Beijerinckia sp. 28-YEA-48: one gene and its partner. The protein of the gene in region 1 interacts with the protein of each later gene in a pairwise test. Links are inferred from orthologs where the notes say so. Each region holds a gene or a part of one and is shown on either strand. Other genes may lie near its edges.

Region 1 (4,787 bases):
AATCCTTGCCGGCCAGTTGCTTGTCGAGCAACGCCAGGCCCTTCTCGGCCATTTCGCGTCCCTGCGCTTTGATCTTGGGATGTTCGTCCTCGATGCTGCTGTAGCGCACGGTGCGCCAGAAGCGCGTCCACGCCTGCATGTGCAAAGTGGAAACGATATAGTCGATCGTCTCCAGGGTCCGCGCCAGTTTCTCCGGATCGGTCGAGAGCAGCTTCTTGTCTGGATTGGTCAGGGCCAGCCACACGGCGATGGCCGGAAATTCGGTGAGGGTGGAGCCATCGTCCCGCACCAGGGTCGGCACTTTCGACTTCGGATTCACGGCGACATAGTCGGGCTGGTATTGCGCCTGCGCGGCGAAGTCGACCTTTTTCAGGTCATAGGGCTTGCCGATCTCTTCGAGCAGGATGTGGATGCCCGTGGCGCAGGTGCCTGGGGCATAGTAAAGCGTCGTCATTCGTTTCCTCCGGAGCGGTATGATGCGCCATTCTGGCTGGGCCGCGTCGGCCTGACCAGTGCGAATTTGCGCCGGCAGGGTCGCATGGGCCGGGGGAACGGGCCGGTCTTGCAGTTGACGCCCAGTGCGCCGATATGCGTTCTGTCCTCGGCGCGGCTGAACCGCGCCTGTCTGTCGCTTTGTCCTGCCGGAGAATCGTATGTCGCTTACCGTCGCCGTCCAGATGGACCCGATCGAACGCATCAATATTGCCGGCGACTCGACGTTCGCGCTGCTTCTGGAAGCGCAGGCCCGCGGCCATAAACTGGTCTATTATACGCCCGATCGCCTCTCCATGGCCGGCCAAAGCGTCGTCGCCGAGACGCAGGCCCTGCAGGTGCGCGACGAGGTCGGCAATCATTTCACGCTGGGCGAGAGCCGCCGTACCGATTTGGGCAACGAGATGGATGTGGTGCTGCTGCGCCAGGATCCGCCCTTCGATCTCGCTTATATCACCACCACTCATCTGCTGGAGCGCATCCATCCGCGCACCCTGGTGGTCAATGATCCAGCCAGCGTGCGCAACGCCCCGGAAAAGCTGTTCGTCATGCAGTTTCCGCAGCTCATGCCGGACACCTTGATCACCCGCGACCGCAACGAGATCGAAGCGTTCCGCCACCAGCATGGCGACATCGTCATGAAGCCGCTTTACGGCAACGGCGGCGCCGCCGTTTTCAAGATGTCGCAAAAGGATCCGAATTTCGGTTCGCTGTTCGACCTGTTCTCGGCCACCTTCCGTGAACCCTGGGTGGTGCAGCGCTTCCTGCCGCGCGTCACCGAGGGCGACAAGCGCATCATCCTGGTCGATGGCGTCGCCATGGGCGCCGTCAATCGGGTGCCGGCTGAAAACGACATTCGCTCGAACATGGTGCGGGGCGGCGCGGCGCGCGAAACCGATCTGTCGCCGCGAGAACGGGAAATTTGCGAGACCATTGGGCCGGAATTGAAGCGCCGCGGCCTGATTTTCGTCGGGATCGACGTCATCGACGGCAATCTGACCGAAATCAACGTCACGTCGCCGACGGGCCTGCGCGCCATTCGCAAGCTCGGTGGGCCTGATCTCGCCGCCGCTCTCTGGGATGCTATCGAGCGCAAACGCGGCGGCTAGAGCAAATCACGTTTCGATAGAAACGCGATTTTGCCCAGCATCTTTGTTTTGACGCGTCTTTGTGCAATTCCAAAACGCTGCGAGCGGTCAAATTTGGCGCACCGCTGGCCCATCCGTGCTATGGGTGGTTTCCATGAGCCTCACAGCTGTTTCGACCGAAGCGCCCCGTCGCGCCGCCCGTCCGCCGAAGATCGCCCATCCGCGTTCGGCCATCGTCGATCACACCGCGCTCCAGGCCCGGCTGGATGCCATCGGGGCGGATTTATCCTCGGATCGCGGCGCCATGCGCGCCGCCGCCCTCGAAGAGCTCCGCCAAGCCCTTACGGGCGGCCAGGCGGTCATTCAGCGCTGGTTCGAGATCGACGGGCAGGGGCTCAAATGCGTCCATAATCTCGGCTGGCTCGAGGATGAGATCATCCGCGCCATCCACCATTTCGTCACCACCTGGATGTACCCGGCGGAAAATCCCTCGACCGCCGAGCGGATCGCCATTGTCGCCGTCGGCGGCTATGGCCGGGGCACTTTGGCGCCGGGCTCCGACATCGATTTGCTGTTCCTCTTGCCCTACAAGCAGACCGCCTGGAGCGAGAGCGTCATCGAGGCGGTGCTCTATCTGCTGTGGGACCTGCGCCAGAAGGTCGGTCATGCCACCCGCACGGTCGCCGAATGCCTGCGCCAGGCCATGGGCGACATGACCATCCGCACCGCGCTGCACGAGGCCCGCTTCATTCTCGGCGATGCCGGTCTGTTCGAGGATTTCCGCACGCGTTTCGACAAGGAGATCGTCAGCAAGACGGCGCGTGAATTCGTCGCCGCGAAACTGGCCGAGCGTGACGCGCGTCTGTCGAAGTCCGGCGCCTCGCGCTATGTCGTCGAGCCGAACGTCAAGGAAGGCAAAGGCGGCCTGCGTGATCTGAACACGCTCTTCTGGATCGCCAAATATGTCTATCGCGTGCGCGACATCGCCGAGCTGGTGCCCGCCGGCGTGTTCACCGAACGCGAGATCCTGACCTTCCGCCGTTGCGAAGAATTCCTGTGGCGGGTGCGCTGCCATCTGCACTACGTCACCGGCCGCTCGGAAGAACGTCTGACCTTCGACTATCAGCGCAACATCGCGGAGCGGCTGGGCTATGTCACCCATGCCGGCCTGTCCGATGTCGAGCGTTTCATGAAGCATTACTTCCTCATCGCCAAGGACGTCGGTGATCTCACCGCCATTGTCTGCGCCGCGCTTGAGGAACGGCAGGCCAAGCCGCGCGCGACGCTTAATCGTTTTATGGGCAAGTTCCGGCGCCGCAACGACGCGTTGGAGTTTCCGGGCTTCGCCATTGAGGTCGACCGCATCACGGTCGCCAATGACAAAGTCTTCGAGACCGATCCGGTCAATCTCATCCGGCTTTACTGGTTGGCCGATAAACACCGGCTCGCCATTCATCCGGACGCGTCGCGGCGGGTGACACTGTCGCTGAAGTACATCGACGCCGCCGTCCGCGAAGATGCCGAAGCCAACCGGCTGTTCGTCGAAATCCTGATGTCGCGCCATGCGCCCGAGACGGTGCTGCGCCTGATGAACGAATCCGGCGTGCTCGGCCGTTTCATTCCTGACTTCGGCCGCATCGTCGCGATGATGCAGTTCAATATGTATCATCATTACACGGTCGACGAGCATCTGATCCGTTGTATAGGCATTCTGTCGCGCATCGAGTCAGGCGAGCTTGTCGAGGATCATCCGGTCGCCAGCGAAATTCTGCCGGTCATCCACAATCGCAAAGTGCTCTATGTGGCGCTATTCCTGCACGACATCGCCAAGGGCCGCCCGGAGGATCATTCCATCGCCGGGGCGCAGGTGGCGCGCAAACTATGTCCGCGGCTGGGGCTGACGCCAGCGGAGACCGACAATGTCGCCTGGCTGATCGAGCATCATCTCGACATGTCGAACGTCGCCCAAGGGCGCGACCTGTCCGATCGCGGCACCATCGAAAGCTTCGCCAAGCCGATCCAGACGCTCGAGCGGCTGCGCATGTTGCTGGTGCTGACCGTCTGCGACATCCGGGGCGTTGGCCCTGGTGTGTGGAACGGTTGGAAGGGGCAACTTCTGCGCACGCTCTATTGGGAAGCCGAGCCGGTGCTGTCCGGCGGCCATTCAGCCATCGATCGCAAGCAGCGCGTCGCCATCGCGCAGGACGAATTGCGCCGCGCGCTGTTGTGGTCCGATCCCGATTTCGAAGCCTATGCCGCCCGCCACTATCAGCCCTATTGGCTGAAGGTCGATCTCAAGCACATGGTCAGGCACGCCAATCTGCTGCGCCTGTGCGAGGTCGAACTGCGTTCGCTGGCCACCGAATATACCACCGAGAAATTCACTGGCGTGACCGAACTGACGGTGGTGGCGCCGGATCATCCGCGCCTGCTGTCGATCATAGCGGGGGCTTGCGCCGTGTCAGGCGCCAACATCGTCGACGCGCAGATTTTCACCACGACCGATGGGCTGGCGCTCGACTCCATCTCCATCCGTCGCGCCTTCGATGATGACACTGATGAGTTGCGCCGCGCCTCGCGCGTTGCCGCCACCATCGAGAAGGCGCTGCGCGGCGAGATTCGTCTTGGCCAGGTCGTGGCGGAAAAAAGCGAGGCGCCAAAGAGCCGCGAGAAGGCGTTCCGCATCGAGCCGGAAGTCGTCATCGATAACACTTTGTCGAACCAGTTCACGGTTCTGGAGGTCTCGGGCCTCGACCGTCCGGGCCTCTTGTTCGAACTCACGTCGCAACTGTCGAGCCTCAACCTTAACATTGGCTCGGCCCACGTCGTCACCTTCGGCGAGAAGGCGGTGGACGCGTTCTACGTGACCGACCTCACCGGCCTGAAAATCACCAATGCCAGTCGTCAGGCGGCTATTCGCAGGCAATTGACCGAAATTCTTGGCGCGACGGAGGCCGGAAATCGTTCTGGCGGCCGGAAAGCCGCATCGGAAGCAGCTGGAGCTTGATTTTTCGGCTCAGGACCCCGATATCGGGGTGAAATTCCCTCATTTTGAGAGTGCTATGACTGATCCCCAGACGAACCCGGCTGTGCCGGGCGAGGAACCGCAGGACCAGATGAATCCGGAAGCCATGCAGCCCGATCCGTTCGTCGTGCTGGAAAAGCTGACGGCGGAAAACGCCGAGCTGAAGGATCGTACCCTGCGCA
Region 2 (5,472 bases), 1.5 Mb from region 1 along the record:
GCCGAACTTGGGCGGATGAATCATCACCGCCGTCAGCAGGCCGTCCATCTTCAGATCGATCGTGTAGGGTTGCTTGCCGTTTGTCTTGCCGGCCGAATCGTAGCGCTTGAGCGTGCTTGAGCCGATCTGCGTCCAGCGCTCACGCGGCTTTAGCGGCACATTGGTAGGCACGGGGAGTGCCGCCGCCGCCGTCGCTAGATCGCCGAACGTCGCCGTCCGACCGGAGGCGTTGGAGAGCGTCCCAGCCGCGACTTTGATCTCGCTTTCCGGCACATTCCATTGTTTCGCCGCAGCCGCTACCAGCATGGCGCGGGCCGTGGCGCCGGCCTTGCGATAGCGTTCCCAGGACGAGGCCATTGAGGTCGAGCCGCCGGTGCCTTGGAAAGCTCCGCCCATGGCGAGATTGCCGTAGAGAGACGGATTGCCCGAGGCGCCGATTACATCGACCTGGCTCCAATCGCCGCCCAGTTCCTCCATCACCAGCGTGGCGACACCGAAATAGGAGCCCTGACCCATTTCGAATTGCGAGGAATGGATCACGATCCGATTGTTGGCTGTGATTCCGACATAGGCCTGGAACGGATTTGGTGCTGTCGCAGCCTGAGCCAGCGCCGGTGCGGCAACGACCAACTGGTACCCCACAGTCAGGCCGGCTGCCGTGGCCGCCGTGCCGATGAGAAAGTGTCGGCGGGTTGGTTGGGCGGCGCCTGTTTGTGAGCGGAAGTGCAACATGATCAGCCTCCCAGCCGGTTGGAGGCTTCATGGATGGCGGCGCGGATGCGGTGATAGGTGGCGCAGCGGCAGAGGTTGCCGCTCATCGCCGAATCGATGTCCTCGTCCGTGGGTTTGGGCGTGTCGGTCAAAAGTGCGGTAGCCGACATGATCTGGCCGGACTGACAGTAGCCACATTGCGGGACGTCGAGTTCGGTCCAAACCGTCTGTACGGCTTCCGCGACTTTGCCCGAGAGGCCCTCGATGGTGGTGATCGACGCGCCGTCGATATTGCTGATTTCAGTCTGGCACGCGCGCACTGGAGATCCGTCGACGTGGACGGTGCAAGCGCCGCATTGCGCCATGCCGCAACCGAACTTCGTGCCGGTCAGGCCAATCACATCGCGGATGGCCCACAGCAAAGGCATCTGTGGGTCAACGTCCAGCGTGTGTGCTTTGCCGTTGAGGGTGAAAGCAACCATTCTGCGCTCCTCTATGAGCTTCAATCTTTATGAGGTCTGTCGTCAGCGCCGAGGGAGGGAACGGGGCGGCGCGTGGCTCTGAGAGTCGTGGGGTTGCGAAGCGATCTGATCAAGTGCGGCTCACGCCGTTGTGAAGTGTCACAGCGCCTGGAGAAAATAACTCCGGGCAGAATTAAATATCTGTCGAAGGACGATGGGTAGAGCCGCAAACAAAAACGGCGCCCCTTAGGGCGCCGTCTGTTGTTGTAAATATTGGACTATCAGTTGTTGTAAGCGCGCTCGCCGTGTTCGGCGACGTCGAGACCTTCGCGCTCCTGATCGGGGGCGACGCGCAGGCCGACGATCAGATCGACGATCTTGTAGAGGATCGCCGAGCCGATGCCGGACCACAGCAGGGTGAAGACGACCGCTTTCACCTGAGCCATGAAGGCCGGGGCGAATTCATAGGCCGCGAGGACCATTTCGCCCGGCTTGCTCTCGTAGTCGGCGATGCCGGCGCCGCCCAGGGCCTGGTTGACCAGGATGCCGGTGCCCAGAGCGCCGATGATGCCGCCGATGCAATGGATGCCAAAGACATCGAGCGTGTCGTCATAGCCGAGCTTGTTCTTCACGGTGGCCACGAAGAAGAAGCAGATCGCACCGGCGACAATGCCGAGGACGATCGAACCCATCGGTCCGGCGAAACCCGATGCCGGCGTGATGGCGACGAGACCGGCGATGGCGCCAGAGACCATGCCGAGGAGCGATGGCTTGCCCTTCGCACCCCATTCCGCGAACAGCCAGGCGAGAGCCGCGGCCGACGTGGCGACGAAGGTGTTGAGGAAGGCCATGGCGGTGGTGCCGTTGGCTTCGAGGTTCGAGCCGGCGTTGAAGCCGAACCAGCCGAACCACAGCAGCGAGGCGCCAACCATGGTCAGGGTCAGGGAGTGCGGCGCCATCATTTCTTTCGGATAGCCGATGCGCTTGCCGAGCATCAGACAGCCGACGAGACCGGCGATACCAGCATTGATGTGAACGACCGTGCCGCCGGCGAAGTCGAGCGCACCCCATTTGAACAGCATGCCCGCGTCGGCCTTGACCTCATCGAGCTTAGCCATCGCCAGTTTCTTGGCAGCTTCATCGGTCGCAGCAGCAACCGCCTTGGCGGCATCGCCGATCGCGTCCGGGCCGCCCCAGTACCAAACCATGTGGGCCATTGGGAAATAGATCAGAGTGACCCAGAGGATGGTGAACAGCACCAGTGCCGAGAACTTCATGCGTTCGGCGAAGGCGCCGACGATGAGAGCCGGTGTGATGCAGGCGAAGGTCATCTGGAAGGACAGATAGGCCATTTCAGGAACGACGACGCCGTTCGAGAAGGTGCCAGCCGTCGTTTCCGGCGTGACGCCCATCAGGAAGGCCTTGGAGAAGCCGCCGACGAAATCGTTAAGGCTGCCACCATTGGTGAAGGCCATCGAGTAGCCGTAGAGCACCCAGATGATCGAGACGAGACAGACGATCATGAAGACCTGGGTAAGGACCGACAACATGTTCTTGCTGCGGACGAGACCGCCGTAGAACAGAGCGAGGCCTGGGATGGACATCAGCATGACGAAGGCGGTGGCGACGAGCAGCCAGGCCGTGTCGCCCTTGTTGGGGACGGGGGCGGCTGCGGCGGCCTGCGCGAAAGCTGGCAGGGCCGAGCCGAGCGCGAATGTGCAGGCAAGGCCAATTAAGCCGCCAACCCTGCCGAGATTAGGTGTCATTTTCATCGTTAAAAGCTCCTGGAGGAAAGGCGATGGCTCACAGCGCGTCGGAATCTTTTTCGCCTGTGCGGATACGGACGGCGCGCTCAAGGGATGAGACGAAGATTTTGCCGTCGCCGATCTGGCCGGTGCGGGCGGCGGCGATGATTGCGTCGACCACGGTGTCGGCCAGCTCGGAGGCGACGGCGACTTCAATCTTCAGTTTCGGCAGAAAGCTGACGGCATATTCGGCGCCGCGGTAGATTTCGGTGTGGCCCTTTTGGCGGCCATAGCCTTTGACTTCCGAAACGGTAAGGCCGTGCACCCCAACGGCGGTGAGCGCATCGCGCACCTCGTCAAGCTTAAACGGCTTGATGATTGCCATGACTATCTTCATTCGCTTTTCCCTGCTTGGCCGCAAATTCGACGCGCGGAATGCGACGCCCCCGGCTAGTCACGCGGCGCATCGTACGGACGGCCTCGTGCCCGTTTGGGAATCAATCTGCGTGCCAAATGACTTGGGCGGGACTCGTGCCGCGATTCAGCGCATAGCGAAGGAAGCGAGAGACTATTTTTTATGCAGAAGTGGGTCGATCGCCTAGGATCTAGGCGTCATGAGCTCGGCAGGCGGAGATCCTGAGTCTCGGAGATCTTCGATCAGGCTTTGGGCCTGATCAGCCCTTCCTGGGCGACCGAGGCCACCAGGTCCCCGTTGCGGGCATAGATGCCGCCCCGGGTGAGCCCGAGCGCGCCATTGGCATTGGGGCTGTCCTGGACATAGAGCAGCCAGTCGTCAGCGCGGAACGGCCGATGGAACCACAGGGCGTGGTCGAGGCTCGCCGCCTGGACCGTCGGGCTGAACACGGTGGTGCCGTGGGTCACCAGCGAGGTGTCGAGCAGGGTCATGTCGGAGAGATAGGCGAGCACGGCGCGGTGGATGCTTGGATCGTCGGGTAGGGGCCGGGTGGCGCGCACCCAGGCGCGCTGCTGCGCCGGCCGGTTTTCACCGTCTTTCAGCGGCAGATAGCGGCCCAGATCGACCGGGCGCAGTTCGATCGGCCGCTCGCCGGTGAAATATTGCTTGATGACTGGCGGAATGAGCTCGCCGTAATTCTTGATGATCTCCGCGAGGCTCGGCAGCGAATCCGGATCGGGGACGTCCGAGGGCATCGGGGTCTGATGCGAGAAACCCTCTTCCTCGATGTGAAAGGACGCCGAAAGGAAGAAGATCACCTGGCCGTTCTGGATGGCGACGCAGCGCCGGGTCGAGAAACTGCGGCCGTCGCGCACCCGCTCCACCTGATAGACGATGGGTTTCGAGGAATCGCCGGGCAGGATGAAATAGCCGTGCAAGGAATGCATGGCCTTGTCGGGCTCGACCGTGCGCGCCACCGCAGTCACGGCCTGTGCGATCACCAGGCCGCCGAAAGTGCGACGCCAGCTGGTGCGCAGGCCGACACCGCGAAAAATGGTCTCCTCGATCTGTTCGAGATCGAGAAGATGCAGAATATCGTTGTCGCTGTTGTCGCTGGCCATCAAACACACCCGGAAAACGGTCGTTGACCTACCTAGAGCAAATCGCGTTTCGATAGAAACGCGATTTTGCCCAGGATCGCCAAACTGCGAACCCTATGAGGGCTGTTCGCACCGGCTCGTCAAATCAACCGATTAGGGATGAAGCGCCTCACCGTGCAGAGACAGGTCGAGGCCCTCGCGCTCCTGATCGGAAGAGACGCGCAGGCCGATGGTGAGATCGAGCGCTTTCAGCACCACGGCAGTGCCAATCACGCACCAAACGATGGTGACGATGACGCCAATGGCCTGAATGCCGAGCTGGCGGACATTGCCTTCGATCAGGCCGGCGACGCCAGGCGCATCCGACGAGGCCGAGAGGGCCGCCGTGGCGAAAATGCCGGCGCACAGCGTGCCGAGAATGCCACCGACGCCGTGAACGCCAAAGACGTCGAGGGAATCGTCGTATTTCAGGCGCATCTTGATGACGGTGCAGAAATAGAAGCAGACGATGCCTGCAACCGCGCCAATGACGAGGCCATGCCAGGGTAGGACGTAGCCGGAGGCCGGCGTGATCGTGCCGAGGCCGGCGATGGCGCCAGAAATCACGCCAAGCACCGAGGGTTTGCCGCGTTCGATCCATTCGAGCGCGCTCCAGGTGATGGCGCCGGCGCAGGCTGCGAGATGGGTGGCGACAATGGCGAAGACCGCCCGCGAGCCGGCGCCCAGCGCCGATCCACCGTTGAAGCCAAACCAGCCGACCCAGAGCAGGCCGGTGCCGACCACCGCCAGGGTGAGATCGAACGGCGACATGTTCTCGCGGCCCCAGCCCTGGCGGCTGCCGATCATGTAAACAGCGACGAGGCCAGCGACACCGGCATTGATATGGACCACCGTGCCGCCGGCGAAGTCGATGACGCCAAGGCTCGCCAGCCAACCGCCGCCCCACACCATATGTGCCAGCGGCACATAGACGATGAACAGCCAAAGCACGCAGAACCAGCAGAAGGCGGAGAATTTCATGCGATCAGCAACGGCGCCGC

Evidence for each region.
Region 2: the proteins of BLW50_RS14415 (region 1) and BLW50_RS21330 interact in binary tests that used the Escherichia coli proteins (3 or more experiments, as listed by UniProt). The link is inferred for Beijerinckia sp. 28-YEA-48 from one-to-one orthologs.

Annotation. Positions count from the first base shown.
Region 1 is NZ_FNSI01000001.1:3,025,183-3,029,969, reverse strand. What follows is about bases 1,339-4,787. They hold BLW50_RS14415 ([protein-PII] uridylyltransferase), read left to right. Parts: upstream 1,339-1,734; coding sequence 1,735-4,587; downstream 4,588-4,787. Other genes in these bases: grpE (nucleotide exchange factor GrpE), read left to right, coding at 4,697-4,787; gshB (glutathione synthase), read left to right, coding at 1,339-1,601. Also shown: BLW50_RS14425 (glutathione S-transferase family protein), read right to left, coding at 1-454; more of gshB, read left to right, coding at 654-1,338.
Region 2 is NZ_FNSI01000001.1:4,539,516-4,544,987, forward strand. What follows is about bases 1,646-4,569. They hold BLW50_RS21330 (P-II family nitrogen regulator), read right to left. Parts: upstream 3,315-4,569; coding sequence 2,976-3,314; downstream 1,646-2,975. Other genes in these bases: BLW50_RS21325 (ammonium transporter), read right to left, coding at 1,646-2,938; tesB (acyl-CoA thioesterase II), read right to left, coding at 3,575-4,453. In the rest of the region: BLW50_RS21315 (xanthine dehydrogenase family protein molybdopterin-binding subunit), read right to left, coding at 1-732; BLW50_RS21320 ((2Fe-2S)-binding protein), read right to left, coding at 735-1,193; more of BLW50_RS21325, read right to left, coding at 1,454-1,645; BLW50_RS21340 (ammonium transporter), read right to left, coding at 4,586-5,472. UniProt on the Escherichia coli protein: Involved in the regulation of nitrogen metabolism. Regulates the activity of its targets by protein-protein interaction in response to the nitrogen status of the cell.